Regions from separate parts of the Pallidibacillus thermolactis genome, predicted to be linked through region 3. Evidence: riboswitches for the same ligand, from Rfam matches in the RefSeq annotation. Region 3 holds a riboswitch; each other region holds the start of a gene.
What was found. Region 3 has a riboswitch for S-adenosylmethionine ahead of OEV82_RS08805 (hypothetical protein). Riboswitches for the same ligand answer to the same signal wherever they lie in the genome.
Positions count from the first base shown of each region.

Region 1: another riboswitch for S-adenosylmethionine. It lies ahead of OEV82_RS04570 (LLM class flavin-dependent oxidoreductase); the one in region 3 lies ahead of OEV82_RS08805 (hypothetical protein).
Region 2: another riboswitch for S-adenosylmethionine. It lies ahead of OEV82_RS00065 (Na+/H+ antiporter NhaC family protein); the one in region 3 lies ahead of OEV82_RS08805 (hypothetical protein).
Region 4: another riboswitch for S-adenosylmethionine. It lies ahead of OEV82_RS03195 (methionine ABC transporter ATP-binding protein); the one in region 3 lies ahead of OEV82_RS08805 (hypothetical protein).

Region 1 covers NZ_JAOUSE010000008.1:2,788-8,202, forward strand. Annotated here, with positions in the region: gene OEV82_RS04560 (DinB family protein) at 1-19, opposite strand, end outside; gene OEV82_RS04565 (ATP-grasp domain-containing protein) at 158-1,111, opposite strand; gene OEV82_RS04570 (LLM class flavin-dependent oxidoreductase) at 1,126-2,175, opposite strand; SAM riboswitch class I at 2,254-2,361, opposite strand; SAM riboswitch class I at 2,490-2,599, shown strand; gene ssuE (NADPH-dependent FMN reductase) at 2,726-3,271, shown strand; gene OEV82_RS04580 (hypothetical protein) at 3,329-3,502, shown strand; gene OEV82_RS04585 (NAD(P)H-dependent oxidoreductase) at 3,650-4,258, shown strand; gene OEV82_RS04590 (DinB family protein) at 4,659-5,138, opposite strand; gene OEV82_RS04595 (nitroreductase family protein) at 5,349-5,415, shown strand, end outside.
Region 2 covers NZ_JAOUSE010000001.1:10,677-16,091, forward strand. Annotated here, with positions in the region: gene OEV82_RS00050 (ABC transporter permease) at 1-20, shown strand, start outside; gene OEV82_RS00055 (hypothetical protein) at 20-178, shown strand; gene wrbA (NAD(P)H:quinone oxidoreductase) at 287-898, shown strand; gene OEV82_RS00065 (Na+/H+ antiporter NhaC family protein) at 954-2,240, opposite strand; SAM riboswitch class I at 2,346-2,452, opposite strand; gene OEV82_RS00070 (GNAT family N-acetyltransferase) at 2,936-3,379, opposite strand; tRNA gene OEV82_RS00075 (tRNA-Arg) at 3,935-4,008, shown strand; gene OEV82_RS00080 (tetratricopeptide repeat protein) at 4,154-5,146, shown strand; gene tig (trigger factor) at 5,415-5,415, shown strand, end outside.
Region 3 covers NZ_JAOUSE010000024.1:3,660-9,074, forward strand. Annotated here, with positions in the region: gene OEV82_RS08785 (CHY zinc finger protein) at 1-140, opposite strand, end outside; gene OEV82_RS08790 (hypothetical protein) at 383-631, shown strand; gene OEV82_RS08795 (Fur-regulated basic protein FbpA) at 1,079-1,279, opposite strand; SAM riboswitch class I at 1,331-1,438, opposite strand; gene OEV82_RS08800 (YpzI family protein) at 1,507-1,647, opposite strand; gene OEV82_RS08805 (hypothetical protein) at 1,713-2,039, opposite strand; SAM riboswitch class I at 2,121-2,225, opposite strand; gene OEV82_RS08810 (hypothetical protein) at 2,376-2,960, shown strand; gene OEV82_RS08815 (hypothetical protein) at 2,985-3,131, shown strand; gene OEV82_RS08820 (superoxide dismutase) at 3,292-4,173, opposite strand; gene OEV82_RS08825 (SRPBCC family protein) at 4,237-4,674, opposite strand; gene OEV82_RS08830 (metal-sensitive transcriptional regulator) at 4,823-5,086, shown strand; gene OEV82_RS08835 (rhodanese-like domain-containing protein) at 5,159-5,415, shown strand, end outside.
Region 4 covers NZ_JAOUSE010000005.1:47,051-52,465, reverse strand. Annotated here, with positions in the region: gene OEV82_RS03210 (M20 family metallopeptidase) at 1-188, opposite strand, end outside; gene OEV82_RS03205 (MetQ/NlpA family ABC transporter substrate-binding protein) at 223-1,047, opposite strand; gene OEV82_RS03200 (methionine ABC transporter permease) at 1,071-1,721, opposite strand; gene OEV82_RS03195 (methionine ABC transporter ATP-binding protein) at 1,711-2,742, opposite strand; SAM riboswitch class I at 2,905-3,007, opposite strand; gene glpK (glycerol kinase GlpK) at 3,206-4,696, opposite strand; gene OEV82_RS03185 (MIP/aquaporin family protein) at 4,811-5,415, opposite strand, start outside.

The sequences.
Region 1 (5,415 bases), on a different contig from region 3:
ACTGTTTTAACATTTCCATGCTTCATTCCTCCTACAGTTCTAGTATAGAGGAATCAAAGAAGAATGAAAAGTATAGCGATTTAAAGGGCTGGTTTATTATTAAGAATAAAAGAGGCGCCCTACCAGCCTCTATCTTAAATCGTAAGCCAAATAAAACCTACACGAAAGCCTCATTGTCTAATTTTGCAAGTTCTTCTCCTAAAAATTTCGCAACTGCTAACATTCCGAATTTGCCACTTCTTGCTTCTGCATCGCTGTTATAGTTCGTATTCGTATTTATATCGTATGTGTAAATATTCCCTTCCTTATCCTTAATAAATTCGATTCCGGCAACTTGAATGTCATTCGCTTTTAATACTTGTTCATATTTTTCGATAATCGGATCATGAAAATCTTCTTGAATTTCAAACATTGGGCGAACCGTAGTTTCTTCCCCGACTGGACAAAACAAATCATCAATTCGACAAGCATCAGCCGGACATAGTTCAAATCCATCGGAAGTATCCACCCGAACCGCATATAAGAATTTTCCATTGACAAACTCACAACGCGTAATAAATTTTTCTGGTGACTCAATATATTGTTGAATAAGAGTTATTCCATCAACTGAATTTTCAAATTGATCACTTTCTACATATGCTTTTAAAGCATCGAACGAATGGAACAATTGAACACCTAAACCTTTACCTGCTCGGTTATGTTTTGTAATAAATTTTTTTCCTTCAAAAGCCTTTGCAGCTTCAATTATTTGTTTTTTACCGACAGCAACCAATGTTTTTGGAGTTTTAATGCCATATTTTTCAAGTTCTAAGTATTGACGCACTTTACTTACTTCTAATTGTAACGCACGACTACCATTGATCACTTTCCTCCCATTATGTTCCAACCAAGCAAGTACAGCATGGGCAAGCTCAGGTGAATAACGATGTCCTCTTGTATGACTTGATGCACTCATGCGGTTGTAAAAGATCCCTTCAGGTGGTGTTTTTGTTAAATCAACCATACCGTCTCCTAAGTGCCAATCTTCATAAGGTAAATTTAATTCTTCCAGTCGTTTAAACAAATGGGCTGTCCATTCATGATTTTCATGTATTACATAAATTTTTGTCATATTCAAATCCCCTTTTATTTTGTTAATGCTCCACGTAGTTCTTCTACCTTTGGCATTACTCGTTTTGCAAATCGTTCCATCTCTTCTAATTGAGGTGAACACTGCAATAAGAGTAAGTTTACACCGGCTTTTTCATATTCTAAAATTCTTTTTGCTATTTGCTCAGGTGTACCGACAAGATTCGGACGCAACCCACGATTCGAAACAGAATAATCTTGAAGTTGTAACTTTTGTTCAAGTTCTGATTTTGTCGTAAAGTCCTTAAAGCCTGCATAACCACTTAGATCTTTTACATTTGTAATACGTTCTAACTCAGCGTATGCTTCATTTTCTGTATCACGACAAATCACATATGCTGCCATTCCAAAGGTTGCCAAAGGTTGTTTTCCAGCCTTTGCTCTTCGCTGTTTCATATCTTCAATTTTTACTTTCACTTCATCAACTGTACCACCATGCATAACATAAGCATCACAATAATTGGAAATGACTTCCTTTCCTTTATCGCTTTCACCACCAGCATACAGTTTTATTGTCGGTTTTTGCACTGGTTTCGGAAACAGATGAGTATTTTCTATTTTGTAATACTTCCCTTGATAAGAAAAAGTTTCTTCGGTCCATAATCCTTTTAAAATTTCAACAAATTCACTTGTTCGTTCATACCGTTCATCGTGGGATGTAAAGTCCCCGCCGTATTGTTTCGCTTCTTCCTCCCACCAACCGGATACGACATTTAATGTAAAACGCCCTTGGCTAATATGATCAATTGTTGCAGCCTGTTTCGCAGTCACAGCTGGATTATGATAAATCGGGCGTACCGCTTGGATAATTTCAATTTTTTCTGTTACAGCTGCTAATGCTGCAGCGAGAGACCATCCTTCTAATGTATCTTTTTTGACTCCTTTTATATCATTTAAATATAATTCAAGAATCAAAGTCGCTTCATAGCCCCAATTTTCTGCAGACTGGATCACTTCCTTTGCATATTCAAATGTTGTTGGCATGTTTTCATCTTCTACGTTTCTTAGCCAACCTCCAAATACTGGTAACCAGAATCCATACCTCACCTGTATCCCTTCTTTCTATCGTATTCAAAAATAAAACTCTTTTCCGATAAGAAAAGAGTTCGATAAACTTCATATCTCTTCTTATCTTTCAAGCGAATCGCTTGATGGATTTAGCACAGTATTCTAAAAAAGAACCTGTTGCTGAGGCTTCACTGGGCCATGTCCCTCCACCTCTCTCGATAAGAATAACACTATTTACTTAATTGTTTGTTATAATAAAATAAATTTTTTGAAATGTCAACAAAATAATCCCAATAATTCCTACTTGACTAATCTGTTTTTTAGTTATACAATAGTTTACAAATTTAATAATTTTCTTATCAAGAGAAGTCGAGGGAACTGGCCTGATGACGCTTCAGCAACCTCTGAATTTCATTCAGAAAGGTGCTAAATCCAGCAAGAAGTTTTTCTTGGGAGATAAGAAATGATTCGAATCGTATTTCAATCATCCTCTTTTCTCTTTAAGAAAAGGGGTTTTTTTATATAATTTACAATCAACTCTTATTTCCCAAAAACAAAAAACTTATTTTAAATAAATGAGGTGAAAGTATTGAGTGACGTCGTCATTATTTCGGGGAGTCCGACTGAAACATCTAGATCTGAGCAAGTATTAAAGTATTTAGGATCATTACTGTTAAAGGAAAATATGTCTGTTACACATTTTTCTGTAAAAGATGTCCCTTCTGAGGACCTCATGACCGCCAATTACCTTAGCCCGGTCATTCAAAACATTGTACAATCTGTTCAACAAGCGAAGGGGCTTATTGTTGGAACACCTGTTTATAAAGGTGCTTACGCCGGTGTATTTAAATCTTTAATCGACTTATTTCCACAAGATGTATTTCAACATAAACCTGTATTACCACTTATGACAGGAGGAAGTTCTAATCATCTTTTAGCATTAGAATATAGCTTAAAACCGTTAATTGCATCGTTAAAAGGGATGAACCTTAAAGGAATCTTTATTCAAGACGATCAAATTGATAAATATAGGGAAAAACCGATCGTTGATGAAGAGATTTTGCAAAGAACAAAAAAGCAACTGTACTATTTTAAAAGTTTAATCGACTTACAAACGGTTCATTTAACCGTTTAAAAGAGACTGAAGACGACAATTTTGGATTCGCGATGAATATCTTGGCATGCAACTATCATGAACATTCGTATCCTTGCTTGCAAAATAAGTACGTTAGACTATTCACAAAGGGAAGAGTTGGTTGGAATATCTTCACCTCAATTAAAAAAGTACAAGATTAATGGAATTAAATGGGAAAATCGTCACAATGAACGATATGAGTTTGCAGAAGAATTTTTGGACGTTTGCTAAAAAATTTTAAAAGGAAGTGAGAGAGAAGACAAAGCCTGTTGATACTTCATGAAATGTCCCTCTTTTTTCAGCATGAAAAAAGGGGGGCAAAATAAGTAACGTCACACGTTATACCAATTTAATTTCATTCATGAAAGGGTGAATCATTTGAGTGATGTTGTCATTATTTCAGGAAATCCAAATGAAATATCGGAAACTGAACAAGTTCTTAAATATTTAGGACTTTTACTAATTGAAGAAGGTTTTTCGGTTAAACATATTTCTGTAAAAGATATTCCCCCAGAAACACTTTTCAACACTGATTCTCAAAATCCGCTTATCCAACAAATGAAACAGTCTATACACAGCTCGCATGGAATTATTATTGGCTCACCTGTTTTACAAGGATCCTTTTCCGGCGTATTAAAAGCCTATATTGACTTATTACCACCTAACATCTTTGAACAAAAACCGGTCCTACCCATTATGACTGGCGAAAGCCTCGATTATCATTTCATATTAGAATATAGTTTTAAACCGCTCTTGGCAAACTTAAAAGGATTATGTATGAAAGGTGCATATATATTAAATAATCATATAGATAAATTTAAAGAGAATCCGATTATCGATCGAGAAACATCTCAAATTATCAAGAAGCAATTATCCCATTTTACAAGTATACTCCCCTCACGTTCTAGTAATGTAATATACATGAACGATGTTAAATTGAAAGGACACGAAACTTTTCTTTCAAAGTCAAGAAAACCAATAAATTAAATTGATGATCGTTCCATCCTTTCTTTCATTCAAAAGGAAAACCAGATTCATCTTTTTGAATCTGGTTCCCCCTATAAATAACCAATTTTGTTGTAATTGCTATATCTATGTGTCACAAACTCTAAAGTGTAAATGTTTATGGAATGGAATAGGAAGATAAATTGAAGGAAAAAATCTTTTAAATAACATTTAAAAGAATGAATCATTATAAATCAATTGATAAAAACTTTAAAGAAGTTGAGAAATGTATGCGAAATCTTAAAATAAAGATATGAATGCTTTGTATAAAGTAGAAGTAGACAGTAAAAAAGAATTCATAAAAATGGAGTGAAGCCCAAACACAGTTAAAAGTAGTTAAAAAAATGGGGCCGTTCAATGTAGCCCCCATTTCTATTTTTCCTTACTTCTCTTGATCTTCTTTTGTTGGTCCCATAATACCCGGTACTTTTAAACCGGCTTGTCGGATAAGAACGGTCATTTGTCCGCGATGATGGGTCTGATGATCCAATAATATGCGCAACACGTCACCTCTTGGCATGAGTCTACCCAAGCTTTCAACTTCTTCAACTAAATGATCGTTTGTAAATTTTCCTTTTACTTCCGCTTCTAGTTGACGTGACGCTGCTTTGTATGCCTCAACAATTTGACTGGCCTTATCTGGAATCGAATTTACATCACCAGAAATCGGTACTTGTAAGCCTACTTGTGAAGCAAAATAGGAAATGCTTGTCACTAAATGCCATCCTAACCAACCAAGAGTATTATGCCCCGGCACAATGGCTTGTCCGAGTTTTTCATCTGTTAGCGATTCCAGTACTTTAATTGTAGCATCTGTAGCACGACTCCAATCATTCAGAAAATCTTGTACTGTTCGGTACATTTGATCACTCCTATTTCATTATTGTTGCATAGTTATAAATCCATGTTATTTCTTCGATATTGTTGTATGCGAAAAAATTAGATGGAACAAGTTAATTCAGATTTTCAATTTTACCTTACTATATTAGACAAATAGTTTCAAAATATATGATCCCTTTATTTTGATTCACTAACGTATTGCTATATAATAATGTCCAGGAGGGAAATGTTCATGACTATAATTACGGAAACAAAATCATACAGAAAACCAGACTACGAAATCGATGAGATGTTTATTA
Region 2 (5,415 bases), on a different contig from region 3:
ATATGATGGAAGGGGTTTAATGGTTTGGATCCGATTGTTAGGTGGGCATTATTGCCCACCTTTTTTATATTATAAGAAAACGGACGTTAGAAAAGTAATTGACAAGTTTTTTACGAATAAATTGAACTCCTCAGGCATCAATGGCAGGGAAAAAGTCAATCCGCTTTATGGTAAATAATCATCCGCGAAAAGTAACACAATTTATAAATCATGAATGAAAAATAAAAAGTGAGAAATAATAGGACGTGTGTAAAATATGGAAAATCAGCAAAAGGAGATTGAAAAAATGGCCAATGTTAAACTAGCTGTTATTTTTTACAGTATGAGTGGGACGAATTTTCAATTAGCGAAATGGGCGGAAGAAGGAGCAAAAGAAATGGGCGCTGAGGTGAAGGTATTAAAAGTAGAGGAATTAGCGCCTGAATCGGTCATCCAGGGAAATGAAGCATGGAAAGCAACGGTGGAAAAAACAAAAGATGTCCCAGTTGCAACATCGGATGACATTGAATGGGCTGATGCTATTATCTTTAGTGTTCCAACTCGATTTGGGAATATGCCATCACAGATGAAACAATTTCTTGATATTCAAGGTGGACTCTGGGCCAATGGGAAAACCGTAAACAAAGTAGTCAGTGCAATGACTTCTGCACAAAATCCGCATGGTGGTCAGGAAGCAACACTTTTATCATTATATACTTCTATGATGCATTGGGGTGCCATCATTGTACCGCCTGGTTATACAGATCCCGTTATCTTTGGTGCAGGGGGCAACCCTTATGGGACAAGTGTAACCGTAGATCAAAATGGAAAAATGATCGGAGATGTAGAAGCCGCGGTCAAACATCAGGCCAAACGTACAGTGACCGTTGCAGAATGGGTCAAGAAGGGGAAACAATAATAAAAAAAGAGGCTAATCGATCTTGTCGATTAGCCTTTTTGCTATATTGATTGGACTAATTGAATGACTTCTTTTTTCTTGGATATCCAACAAGAATAGCACAAATACCGCTAATTCCAATAAGGATTGGATAGAAAGCGTATTGTAGGATGCTGACTGGCGATATTCCGGCAATGCTTGCTGCAACAAGTAATTGGGCGCCATATGGAAGCAGGCCTTGAATGGAACAGGAAAAAATGTCTAATAGGCTTGCTGTTTTCCTTGGTTCTATGCCATATTGTTCGGCAATCTTTTTTGCCAGTGGACCGGTAATTAAAATCGCAATCGTATTATTTGCCGTTGATAAATCGGTTACGCCAACAAGACCGGCAATACTAAATTCGACACCCTTTTTCGACTTAATTTTTCTTGTGGCCAGTTGAAGGAGAAAGTCGATGCCTCCATTAAATTTAATAACTTCCACCATTCCAGCAATTAGTATTGCGAGGAAGGCCATTTCATACATTCCTGCCATTCCTTCGCCAATCGTTTCTATAAGATTCATGATATGGTAACTACCATCTGCTAGGCCAACAGCTCCAGCGAGAACAATCCCTAATGCTAAAACTAAGAAAACATTGATTCCAATTAACGCTAAAACAATAACTAAAATATAAGGAACAATTTTGATCCAACTATAGCTTAAATGTTCCACTTGTGCGGTTTCACCTAGTGTAATCCATCCCAAAATTATACTCGTGACAATAGCTGCCGGCAGCACGATCCAAAAATTGACCTTAAATTTATCTTTCATTTCGGCACCCTGTGATCGTACAGCAGTTATTGTTGTATCTGAAATAAAGGATAAATTATCGCCAAACATGGCCCCGCCAATAATCGCTCCCATCACTAAAGCTACAGCAAAATCGGTTTGCTCACTTATCCCAACTCCAATGGGCGCCAGTGCAACAATCGTACCTACCGATGTTCCCATGGATAAAGAGATAAAACAAGCAATGATGAACAAGCCTACAATCAACAAGTTTTGCGGAACAAACGATAAAGCTAGGTTAACAGCAGAGTCTACGGCTCCCATGCCTTTTGCTACCGATGAAAAGGCTCCGGCCAATAGAAAAATGACCACCATCAACATGACATTTGAATTTCCTGCTCCTTGGCAAAAAATTTCTACCTTTTTTGCAAAAGGTTCTTTTCGATTCATTGCTATGGCCACAGCGCTTGAAATGGCGATGGCTACAATAACAGGGAAAATGTAAAAATCACCTGTAATAACCCCAGCACCAATAAATAAAACTAAAAACACAACAAATGGGATTAACGCCCAAGGATTTCCTTTTTTCATCGTACAACCTCCACAATTCAAATGGGGCACTTCGCCCATAATTACAAAAAGACCTCTTCTTGAAACAACAAGAAGAGGCCTTATATTTGTATCTATAAAACACCCTTCTTATCTTTCAAGTACAACTTGCTGGATTTGGCACAGCAACTTAGTTCCTAAGTTCCGCTGCCGAGATTTCATAGGGCCAGTCCCTCCATCTCTCTTGATAAGAAGAAAAAACTTTATTTTTTTATCACAATAAATAATAGATTACATGATTTTTATTTCTTTATCAATAATCGATGAATGGAAATTTTTTCTTTTGATGTCGAAGGTTGTTTATAAAGCTTGTAAATCATATGAAAAATGCAATGATTACTTTCTGGAAATCATAATACAGCTCCACAAAAGCGTTGATCTGTATTAGGTTAACATCACTTATTGATTCGATCTTCCTCACTTAAACCACTTACTTTGAAAACCTTCTGTTTGTTATCATATTTAGCAAGGAAGTTAAGATTTCGAGCGCTTTACAGATTTAGGAAATCTAGCCATGAATAATGTTTCAATAAAGCACCTTTTAATACATGTCGGAATTGGAAAGGTAGGCATAAAAAAAGTACCGTTCGCCATGATTCAAATCCACCTAAATAAAAATGTAACCTACAAAAGCAATATAGGTTACATTTTTATAATGACAGAAAGGTTCCTGAGCGTTATAACGGCTTTTTAAAAACATAACTAACTTTATCGTAGTTCATTTTCTTTTCATAAAAGCGATGGGCGTCTGCTCGTTGTAATCCTGATGAAAGAGCGACGGTGTCATAGCCATTTTCCTTTGACCAATGGTGTACATAATTTAAAAGTATTTTCCCATATCCTTTTGAACGACTGTTTGCATCGGTAACTAAATCACATACCCATATGAATCTTCCATAATATAAAGTAATCATTGGCATAAAACCTGTTACGGCTACCATTTTTTCGTTATCATATAAGGCTACTAGTCTATAATTCTCCTTTTCTGTTGCTTCTTGAACTAAAGTTAAATATTCCTCCTCACTTAAATGGGTCCGTAATTGTTTCATTATTGGATAGGCTTTTTTCCAATCTTGCTCGCTTGTAAGCTCTTGAATATCAATCGATTTTTCATTTGTCATTTCCTTTCATCCCCTTCTTTTTGACTTACACACCATTATAATTGAATCAGAACGAAATTTAATATAAATTTATAATTTTTTAAAAATATTAATAGAAATGCTAGTACAAAAGGAAAAAGGTTGGAAAATCCACCTTTCACCTTTGGATTGTTCCACATAGTCCCATATTGTTCGAAAAGGAAATATGTGTTAAAATAAAAACGTCCAATTTGATAAATAAATGTATAATTGTATACCATGTCCCGGTAGCTCAGCTGGATAGAGCACGCTCGAGTAAGCATCTTCGAATCAACAACAGCGTACCAATCGAACGGCATCTTGAATAAGCTTACTGAGATTGGGACGACCCAAAAAATATTGGATTAGAGTAGTAAAACAAATGAATAATTGTAATACCATGTCCCGGTAGCTCAGCTGGATAGAGCACGCTCGAGTAAGCATCTTCGAATCAACATCAGCGTACCAATCGAACGGCATCTTGAATAAGCTTACTGAGATTGGGACGACCAAAAAATTGAATTAGAGTAGTGAATAAATGTATAATTGTAATACCATGTCCCGGTAGCTCAGCTGGATAGAGCGACAGCCTCCTAAGCTGTAGGTCATGAGTTCGAATCTCGTCCGGGACGCTAGAACCCCCCTTATCCTTGTATAAGGGGCTTTTTATTTTGTTGAGTGGGGTAGATCCAACGGCGTGAATCCCAAATTCTTTTGAATTTCCACGATATCCATGTTAAACTGTCCAAAGAAAATATAGCAAAGCGTGGGATTTTTATGGAAAAAGATCCGAAAGCAAATGATAACGTCATTCCTTTTCCCCAATTAGAACTACGTTTACTTAATAAAGGACGACTTTGCCTTGAAGAAGGTAATGTGAAAGAAGCCATCGAATATTTAGAAGAAGCGAAACGGATCGATGACGAAAACCCTGAAATTTTATTTACTTTAACAATCGCTTATGTGCAACAAGGGAATTTTTCGAATGCCAAACTGATTTTAGAAGAAATGATGCGTTTTGGCATCGGGGACTACTTTGAAGTTGTCGAACTCTATGTCACTGTACTTTTTCAATTACATGAGTATAAAAAAATCAACACATTGTTAACAATGCTATTAGATGAAGAGCAAATCCCAGAACATAAACTTGATCAATATAGAGAACTACTGCAGTTAAGTCAAAAATTAGCGGATGAACAGAAGAAAAAAACGAATCGAGATCCAAAAGAGCTATTTAAAGGTGATTTTCAAAAGGTACTTCAAAATATTTTGGAGCTTGATTTAGAAGATGTTCACACATTTATCCATGAAATCGAAAGTTTTCTACGAGATGATTCAAAGGATGCCTTTGTTAAAACAATGATCATCAACGCATTAAAGGAAAAGGGATTTGAACGGAAAATACAAGTTCGGAAATTTAATAAATCGATCACATTAAATCCGTCTTCTTACTTTTCTGTTCAAGATGTACCGTTTTCCCGTGAAGTTAAACAGTATATTGAAAAAGCACTTCGTGATGATAATCCAAGTTTATTGGAAAATGCACTGACTTTATGTGAAAATTTCTTTTTTGCAATTTATCCGCTTGAAAAGGAAATGACCAACCCACTTCAATGGGCAATCGCAATTCTTGCTATAACAGCCTCTTATTTTGACCAAAATTTGGAAGAAATGGCGTTTATCAAGACGAATGCTGCGCATATTTCTGAAGCGGAAGTTGAAGAAGCGAAAGCCTTTGTGTTGCATGTTGAAGAACACTTTATGAAATAATCTGTAACTAGAATATAATGAAAAAATAATGTATGTTATAAATGTTTGGATATAGGATTTTCACTTAGATGTGTTGAAACATCTTAAACCTATGATATAATGATAGGGTTAGAATTTCTGTTCTTTTTTACATGCCTTGTGACCATTTTTTATGTACGATAGTTCTGTTTACTATTTTTTTGGACTTATTCTTACATATCGTCGCACAAGGTGTCATTACAAGAACAATATATAATATTGATAAATAGATGTTGGAGGGAAAACAGGTA
Region 3 (5,415 bases):
TGGTCCTCGCATTCCACATGACATTTATAACACGGATAATATTTATTGCAACACTTAAATTTAATAGAAATAATATCCTTCTTACTGTGATAGTGCTGACATCTTCCAGCTTTATCAATTGTATAACCGTAAATTTTCATTTCCTCATCCCCTTTTTCAACTTCGAAACATCATTAGACAAAAATGGAATTATTTCCATGGATTATATCATACTGATTGCAAGTTACAGAAAGTTTTTCAATTAAAATCCTATTTTCTTCTTAAATGTCCATGAATAGAGCCAGTTCATGCTTGTCACTGGAAAAAAATTCCTTTCTACCCCATGCTAGCCGTTCCATTATATTTGAAAATTTCATAGTTTATTACAAAGGAGGGAGGAATTATGTTTGAAATCTATGATGTTGCGATTATTCCATTAATTGCTGGGATTACAGAAATCTTTAAAAAGATTGGCTTACCAGCCAAGTACTCTCCAATTGTCGCTATTTTTTTAGGAATTATAATAACATTGGTTTATGTAGATGTGACACCGAAAGAAGGAGTTTTAGTCGGTATTATGCTCGGATTATCGGCCAGCGGATTTTATAGTGGAACGAAAAATTTGGTTGAGAAGCGATCGAAAATTGAATAAAACGAGCCTGAACAAGGTTGAACCCATCAACCGAGAATGATGGGTCTATTTTTTAAAATATTTCCAGCATTATCCGTAATGATATTATTCAGTTACTAATGAGTTGTGCACTGCTTCCTTCCATTTTTTTTCTTTTATTTTTATGTTAACCGAAATACATAATCTTGCAGTCAGATTTAACACTCACATTTGATTAGAATAGACAAAAGCTGAGTAAGCTAGCTGGTAAAATTATAATTGGGATTTTCATTCATTTAATCTAATGACAGGTAAAGGATCTATAAAGCGATTGCGTTATATTCAAATTGAAAATTTTCTATATTACTCAAAATTTTTACCGCTGTGTCAACATTATTTGGCTAAGGGGTAATGGCTTCGTCATTTATAAAAATAATCCAATCAAAAAGAGTCCTCGATACAATAATCAGGACTCCTTGTAACATTTGCTTATTTAACATGGATTGAATTTAGTTCACCGTGGGGATGCGATTCTTTGATGAGTTTTTTATATTCTTGTTCAAGTTCAAATAAAGATAATTCATATAAATGTCGACCGTCTTTTTTATAGATGTTATAAGCAATTAATTTATTAATTAATTTATTTTTTCTTTCTGCTATTGTTTTTCGATTTTGGTGTGTCAATTCCATCACTCCTTAAAAAACCTCTCCTTGAAAAATAAGAAGAGGTTCAATCACCTCAACTTATCTTTCAAGTGAAATACTTGTTGGATTTAGCACAGTGTTCATACACAGAACCTGTTGCTGAAGATTCATCGGGCCAATTCCCTCCACTTCTCTGGATAAGTTGATTTTCTTCGTTTTGGTTGTTTATATTATATGCCATTATTCCGATAAGTCAACTTGGAAATACACGCTTAACGTTTATTGTCATTTAATCTCCGTGCTTCTTCTGGACTTGACAATTTCGTTGCTCCATCATTTTCAAGGGATGGGTCCCTGTCTGAAGCTACATGACCACTTTTTCTAAGTTTCGTTTCCTGGCGATCTTTTGACATTTTCTGCACCTCCCACATATAACTTTTAACGAAATTCCACAGATTATACATTTCTTTCCATTTTTTTAAGAGATACAGTGGTCTATGTAGTTTCCTTTACCTTTTACAATTTGTAAACCTTCCTGTTGTAACACGCACCAAATTTTGTGATCTAAGGAGAAGGGAGAACGACTTTGATGCTGAGCAAGTTCTTGTTCTGAAATCGTTAATTCATAAGAAGTTTCCCCTTTTTGAACAATGAGTACGTAGTCTTTAAATTTTAGTAAAAGTACGTGATATGTTGGATCCCATTCTTGCAATTGTTTCTCGATAGTATCGGCAACTTTCATGAAAAACGTTTCTCCGGTCATGTTTTTCGACATATACCCTCTTATAAAACCACTTACATTCATTTCGTTTCACTCCTATATTTGTTTTGAAACGAACGAAAAAAAGCTCTTCATTGCAGGATGCAACAAAGAGCGTTCAGCCGTTCGTTATCATCCAAAGCAATGCTTTGCTGGTTGGAGCACCTTACCTGAAAGGGCAGGTTGCTGTGAAGTCATCGAGCCAGGTCTCTCATTCACTCTTGATAACCATATTCAGTTGGTTCTAGTTTATCATAAATTTTACTTTACGTAAAGGCGTTGAATGAAAATTTATAAAAATAAAAAAGCCTATCCAATTGTATAAATTGCAAAATATTAGCCAACCTATTCTTGAACAAATAGATAGGGTGAGGTTTCAGCATGCGAAAATTGAACTATTTTATAACTATTGCGTTGTTGATAGGGCTTGTTGGTTGTTCTGGAGAAGAAGTAGCCAATCATGACAAATTGATTCCGATGCATGTTCACTACATTCCGAAAAATGATAATCCAATTGAAATGAGTAATAAGGATAAGTTTTATGTTTCTAAACCGTTAGTAAGAGATTTGGAAAAACTAGATATAGTAGAAAAGGCCGAAGTGATCATTTTAAATCAAGAGGCTTATGTTGCTATTTGGACAGATATTAATCGTAGTAAAAATAACGATCAACAGGGTAAAACTGGGAGAGCTATAAAAGAAGGAGTTAATCGGGCATTACAGTTAAATGATGAAAAAGTAAAAAGAAGGGATACGGAACTAGATCCAATCAAAAAAAAATATGAAAAGTGGATTAAAAACGTTATTTTAAGCCAGGATCCATCTATTGAACGTGTTTATATATCTTTTCATCCAGAAGCTTACCGTCGGATGAAAGTATTTGCTGATACGCTAGTTAAAAATGGAAATAATGATAGCCTAAGTGGCGATTTTGAATTGATGACGAATAAATTTTTTGAAAAATAAATGAAAGGTTAAGGTGATCATATAATGAAAAAGAAAGCAAGGTTCCAAGAAGGTAGAGAGGTTACAAAAGATAATCAAATTTACGGTACACCAAACAGTAAGGCTAAGGATGGAACAGGTAACTCACCAAACGATGATGTAAAACAATACGATCCAAGGGATTTCAAATAGTGAAAAAATTTTTAGCTTAAAGATTTAAAAGTGGAAATGGGAACAAAGGATAAGAAAAGAGGGCGTCTTTTTGGACAACCCTAAAAGTACAAGTATTTAAAAGTAATCTCAATTAAACACTACTTTATACTTTTATCAAATATTTTTACAATCTATATTATTAATAAGGATGCCATTTAACGTTTTGAGCTTCATTAAACCGTTTATTTACTTCCGACCAATTCACGATATTCCACCAATTATCAATATATTTTTTTCGGTCGTTTTTATATTTTAAATAATAAGCATGTTCCCAAACATCAAGGACGAGTAGTGGAATTACATCCCATTGACTTAAATTTTGATGTTTTTCTGCTTGTAAAATTTCTAAACGTCTGGCCCGTGGTGACCATACAAGAATGGCCCAACCGCCACCTTCCACTTTATTAGCAGCTTCAGAAAAATGTTTTTTAAACTGATGAAAACTTCCGAAGGATTGATTAATCGCTTGCAATAAATTTCCTCGCGGTTGTCCGCCACCATTCGGGCTCATTATATGCCAAAAGATCGTATGCAAATAATGTCCTGCGCCATTAAACGCAGCCTCCCGTTCCCAGTGTTTAATGAGATCAAAATTGTTCGTTCGACGGGCTTTTTGCATCTCTATTTCCGCCTTATTTAAACCATCAACATAACTTTTATGATGTTTATCGTGATGTAACCTCATTGTTTCTTCGTCGATATAAGGTTCTAAAGCATTGTAAGCATAAGGTAGAGGCGGTAATCGATGCTCTCCAATCGGTACAATACTTTGATTGTTTATTTGCCGGGCCACTACATCCGGATCATCAACTGAAAATTGTGCTTGAAATTGATTGTAAAGCTTAAGTGCTTGTTCATATATTTCTTGCTCATTTAATTTTTTGTTTTCGTTAAGTTTTTTTCGAAACACGATGAATTGATGTTTCAAATCTTCAAGATCCCGTTCATCATGACTTGAGTTTTCGATCGCTTGTAAAGCTTCATCAGACCATGCCAAAAGCTTCACCAAATATTCCGACAAGAGTGTACCCTCCTTTAAAATTCGCCAATCAATGCAGAAAAGAAATCATTAAGACTAGAAGTTTTAATTTAATAAATTATGCACTGTTTCTTTAATAGCTGCTTCCGCTTTTTCTTTTCCTGAGTTTGAGATGACTGATTTAATAATTGAACTCATTGTCCCAGTTATCAAATAATCTAGACGTAAAAATCCTGATGTTTTTTCATTGTTAATTTTGCTTAACTCTAAATAGCCTCGACCTTTCATATTTTGATTATCGTTGGATACCTTAAATAGTACCTTTGATGGTTTTGTTAAATCCATAATTTTAAACTGTATATTCAATTGCTTTTTCGTAAAACCAAAATTAGAAAGAATAAACATGGAATATTGACTTGCGTTCACTTTTTGATGGGATTGATAACCAGGAACGGTGTGGGCCCATTGTTCAAAGGATAGAACTAAATTCCATAATGTTTCAATTGGATAATCAAATGTCATGGAATGGGTTAAAGTTTGCATAAATATTTCCTCACTTTACTTTGGGATAAAATGATATCGTTAAATTATATTCAAATATGACGAATATATGAAAAACGGTAGTAAAGAGGTTGACAATATACCTATAGGGGTATATTATAAGGTTGTAAAAAATAAATGAGGTGATCATATGGAATATGATAAGTCGATCGTGAATCGTCTAAAACGAATCGAAGGTCAAATAAAAGGCGTACTAAATATGATCGAACAAAACAAAGATTGTAAAGACGTCGTAATCCAGTTATCAGCGTCAAGAAGTGCCATCGATCGGACGATTGGGCTTATCGTAAGTAAAAACTTAGAACAGTGTGTTCGAAAGAGTATTGAACAAGGAGAAGACACAGAAGCATTAATCAAGGAAGCGGTTGATTTACTCGTTAAAAGTAGATCTTAAACATTCACTTTTATTTTTATTATTATAATACCTATAGGGGTATAAACATAAAACAAAGGAGTCGAGCAAAACATGAAAAAAATTTATGCAAAACAATTAGAAGAAAAGTTAAAAGCTGGAGAACAATTAAATATTCTCGATGTGCGGGAAGATGAAGAGGTTGCAACAGGGAAAATCCCAGGCGCAAAACATATTCCATTAGGACAAATACCGGAACGTTTAAATGAATTAGTCAAAGATAAACCATATTATATCGTTTGCCGTTCGGGCGGCAGAAGTGGTCAGGCTTGTGCATTTTTATCTGCAAAAGGTTATGATGTAACGAATGT
Region 4 (5,415 bases), on a different contig from region 3:
TTTGTGACTGAGAAACCTTCATTTTCTAGTAATTCCGTTAATAAACTAGATGCAAAAAATTCTTGGTTTCCAATTTCTGGGTTTTTATGGATTTTATGGCTTGTAGAAATATAAAGCTCTTTATTTTTTTCAATATTTTCTTTTATTTTTTCTACTAAACTTGTTTTTACTGCTTTCACTGAGACCACCCCTTTTATTTCATTGTTTCTCTGTAATAGATTTTTACCATCCTATTTTATCTAACGGAACAAAAGTTGGAATTAATGCTCCATCGTATTCTTTTTTAATAAATGTAGCGGTGTCTTCTTCTTGGAATAACTCTGCAATTCTTTTTAAAGTTGGATTATCTTTATCTTCCGCACGTACAGCAATAATATTTAAATAGTTAATTGCTGTTTCACTTTCAAGATAAATGGAATCCTTAACAGGGTTAAATCCAGCATCAATGGCAATTCCATTATTGATGATAGAGGCAGCAACATCTGGAAGTACCCTTGGTGTTTGTGCAGCGACCATTTGTTCAAGTTTTAAGTTTAAAGGATTATCAACAATATCGGTCTCAAGATTTGTTAAATTACCATCATACCCATCTCTTAATTTGATGAGCCCAGCTTCTTCTAACAATAGTAACGCCCTTCCCCCATTTGATACATCATTTGGAATCGCAATCGTACTATTTTCAGGTATATCTTTTACATCTTCATATTTTTCTGAATAAAGTCCCATAGGAGCAAGAACTGTTGTTGCAATTGGTACTAAATCTAAATTATGTTCATCAATAAATTGGTTGAAATAAGCAATGGTTTGAAAAGCATTCGCGTCTAATTCCCCTTCAGCAAGGGCAGTATTAGGCTGAACATAATCATTAAATGATACAATTTCAATTTCAATTCCTTCTTTAGCTGCCTTTTCAGCTACATAATCCCATTGTCTCGTGTCAGTCCCACTAATTCCTACTTTTACTTTTTTCGTCTCATCATCGGATGAGCAAGCAACTGTAAATAAAACAATGAATAAAATGAATATACCAACTAGTATTTTTTTCATATATGTTTCCTCCAATTCTGTCATTATCTTCTTCTAATTTTTCTTGACAATATGTTTCCTAAGGATTGAATTCCTTGCACCATAATAATTAAAATGAGAACTGTTATCACCATTGTGACAGTGTCAAACCGTTGATAACCATAGGTAATTGCCAAATCACCAATTCCACCTCCGCCAACTGTACCTGCCATTGCGGAAGCTCCAATCAAACCAATAGTAGCAATTGTTATATTTACGACTAATGAACTTAGTGCTTCTGGAAGTAGAAATCGAAATATAGTCTGTAATGGAGTTGCTCCCATCGCTTTTGCAGCTTCAAGTACCCCCGGGTCTATTTCTAAAAGTGAACTTTCAACTAATCTTGCAATGTAAGGACCAGCATAAAAGACAAGTGGAACAATTGCTGCAGAAGTACCAATAGAAGTACCCACGATTAATCTAGTAAGCGGTATGATAGCGACCAATAAAATAATGAATGGGATCGAACGAAAAATATTAATAATTCCATTAAGCACAGTAAATATTGGGATATTCTCTAATATTTGACCTTTACGTGTAACAAAAAGGAAAATCCCTAGAGGCAATCCTAGTAAAACAGAGAATAATAAAGATAGACTAACCATTTGTATCGTCTCAACTAATGCCTCAATAATTTGCTCTCCATTAACTAGCATGACTTGTCACTTCCTTTAGATGTATTTGCTGATGATTCAAATAATTGATAGCTCGTTGAATCTCTATATCATCACCAATAAATTCAATGATCAAGTTACCAAAAGATTGCCCTTGTAATTCTGTAACATTACCAAACAAGATCGTTATATCGACATTGAATTTTTTGGCCACTTGTGAAATAAGGGGGCTTTCTGTTTGCTGACCAAAGAAACGGATTTGGTAAATACTTTTCGAACGATTTCCCTCTTTTAAAATTTCTTTGATTGATGGAGGAAATTGATCATTCATTACTGTACTTACAAATTTCCTTGCAGTTTCTGTCTTTGGTTTTGAAAATACTTCAAATACAGTACCTACTTCTATGATCTTTCCTGATTCCATCACTGCGACTCGGTCACATATTTCACTTACAACTGACATTTCATGGGTGATCATTAAGATCGTAATTTTGTATTCTTCATTAATTTTTTTCAATAATTGAAGAATGGAACTTGTTGTCTGAGGATCCAGTGCTGATGTGGCTTCATCACAGAGTAAAATAGATGGTTGTGTAGCTAAAGCTCTTGCAATACCGACACGTTGCTTTTGTCCACCTGACAATTGATCAGGATAATCATTAAGATTATCTGCTAAACCAACAAACTCCAGTAACTCAATAACCCTTTCACGTATTCTTTCTTTCGGTTTTTTAGCTAGAATAAGTGGCATTGCTACATTAGCATAAACTGTCTTTGAATTTAACAAATTAAAATGTTGAAAAACCATACCTATGTTTCGTTTTACTTCTCTAATTTGTTTTTCAGTTAATTGAGTTAAGTCCTGTCCATCTACAATTACTTGACCAGATGTAGGAGGCTCAAGATAATTTACACATCGGAGTAGGGAGCTTTTCCCTGCACCACTATACCCAACAATTCCAAATATTTCTCCTTTGTTAATTTTAAGATTAATATTTTTTAAAGCATGAACTGTCTTATCCTTACTTTTATATTCCTTCTCAAGATTAATGAACTCAATCACGGATAATCCTCCTTTATACAAATGAATAAGTTCTAAATTTTTTACTAATCGATTTCTCTATTTCGTTATGGGAAACGTTGTACAAATACTGATGTTTTTTAAATTAAAAAAACCTCTTCTGAAATAAGAAGAGGTTTAAATGCATCATAATTATAAGACCTCTTCCTATCTTCCAAGGTAAAAACCTTGCAGGATTTGGCACGGTACAAAAATGCCCGTTGCCGAGGTTTCATTGGGCCAGTCCCTCCACCTCTCTTGATAAGAAGATTTTATTTAATTATCTATTACTTTAAAAATCTAATTATTTAATAAATTAATTAATAATATATTATTTCAACAATCAAAAGTCAATGCTAAATTTTTATTTTTTTAGTTGCGATATAAATATATAAAAAAGTGGGCCCAAAAGAGACTTTATATGGGACCCATCCTTTCCTTCTCAACTATAAACTAAATAACTTTATCATTTATACGCCATTGTTGCATTAACGGCCTTTTTCCAACCTTTGTAAAGCTCGTTACGAACTTCTTCCGTCATACTTGGTTGGAAATCTTTTTCTTGATTCCATTGTCTCGCAATTTCGTCTTGATTTTCCCAATAACCTACAGCTAATCCTGCTAAATATGCTGCACCGAGGGCAGTAGTTTCTTTTACATAAGGTCTTTCTACCGCAACATTCAAGATATCGCTTTGGAATTGCATTAAAAAGTTATTAGCGACTGCTCCACCATCAACCCGTAAAGACTTAACAGGAATTTTTGCGTCTTTCTCCATGACATTTAATACATCTTTTGTTTGGTACGCTAATGATTCAAGGGTTGCACGAATAAAATGCTCTTTTGTCGTTCCTCTTGTTAGTCCGAAAATCGCTCCACGAGCTTCACTGTCCCAATATGGTGTACCTAAACCTACAAAAGCTGGGACTACATATACACCTTCCGTTGATTCAACACTTGTAGCGTATTCTTCACTTTCCCCAGCATGTTTAAACATACGTAATCCATCACGCAACCATTGAATGGCAGACCCAGCAACGAATATACTTCCTTCTAAGGCATATTCAACACGACCATCGATTCCCCAAGCAATCGTGGTTAACAAACCGTGTTCCGATTGGATTGCTTTTTCTCCTGTATTCATTAACATAAAGCAGCCTGTTCCATACGTATTTTTTACCATTCCAGGTTGAAAACATGCCTGACCAAATAAGGCAGCTTGCTGGTCACCGGCAACGCCCGCAATTGGAATATTTTGTCCAAAAAAATGATAATCAACTGTATATCCATAAATTTCAGAGGATGGTCGAACTTCTGGAAGCATGGATGATGGAACGGATAATATATCTAAAAGCTCATCGTCCCACTTAAGCTCATGAATATTATACATTAATGTGCGTGATGCATTGGAATAATCGGTTACATGAACTTTACCACCAGAGAATTTCCAAATTAACCAAGTGTCAATAGTACCAAATAACAAGTCACCTTTCTCCGCTTTCTCCCTTGCACCTTCGACATTGTCTAAAATCCATTTTACCTTCGTTCCAGAGAAATAAGGATCGATTAATAATCCCGTTTTGTCTCTAATTGTTTGTTCATAACCAGCCGTTTTTAAGTCTTGGCAAATTCCTTCTGTTTGACGTGATTGCCAAACAATCGCATGATAAACAGGCATTCCCGTATTTTTATCCCATACAACCGTTGTTTCCCGCTGATTCGTAATACCGATTCCTGCTATTTGTTCAGGATTAATATTGGACTCAGCTAAACATGTAGCAATAACAGATAGAACTGATCCCCATATCTCATTGGCATCATGCTCCACCCAGCCTTGTTTCGGGAAATGTTGGGTAAACTCTTTTTGTGCAATATGAACGATTTCTCCCTTTTTATTAAATAAAATTGCCCGTGAACTTGTTGTACCTTGGTCAATCGCTAACATAAATTTTTCCATTATGATTTCTCTCCCATCTCTATAATACTACTTATCTACTACTTTCATATTTCATAACGTTTATACGTTTTTTATGATTTATAATATGGCTATGCTTAAATTATAAAACTATACTTATTTAACTATGTTAATATCACTTTTTTCAACTGAATTCTTTTTTGTTATTGCATATATTACAACAAAAATAATAGCGCTTCCAATCAAAACAAACCATGAGCCGGCTAAAAATTGACTTTGAAATGCCCAATTATAAAATACACTTGCTAATAATGCTCCAACAATTGGACCTACAATCGGAATCCAAGCGTAACCCCAATTTGACTTACCTTTATTTGGAATTGGTAATAAAGCATGTGCTAATCTCGGACCAAAATCCCTTGCAGGATTAATAGCATACCCTGTTGTACCACCTAAACTCATCCCAATACTAACAATCAGAAAACCTACAATGAAAGGATTTAAACCATTAGCAAACTCATTTGCTCCTATTGCGAAAATCCCGAGCACTAATACGAACGTTCCTATAACTTCACTGATGAAGTTACCGAATAAATGCGGGATGGCTGGACTTGTTGCAAAAGTATCAAGAATCGCAACTTGATCCTTTGTTTCTTTCCAATGAGGTAAATATTGAAAGTATACAATAACAGCTCCAATGAAAGCACCGATTATTTGAGCGATAATATAAGTTGGTACAAGATTCCAAGCTAGATCACCTG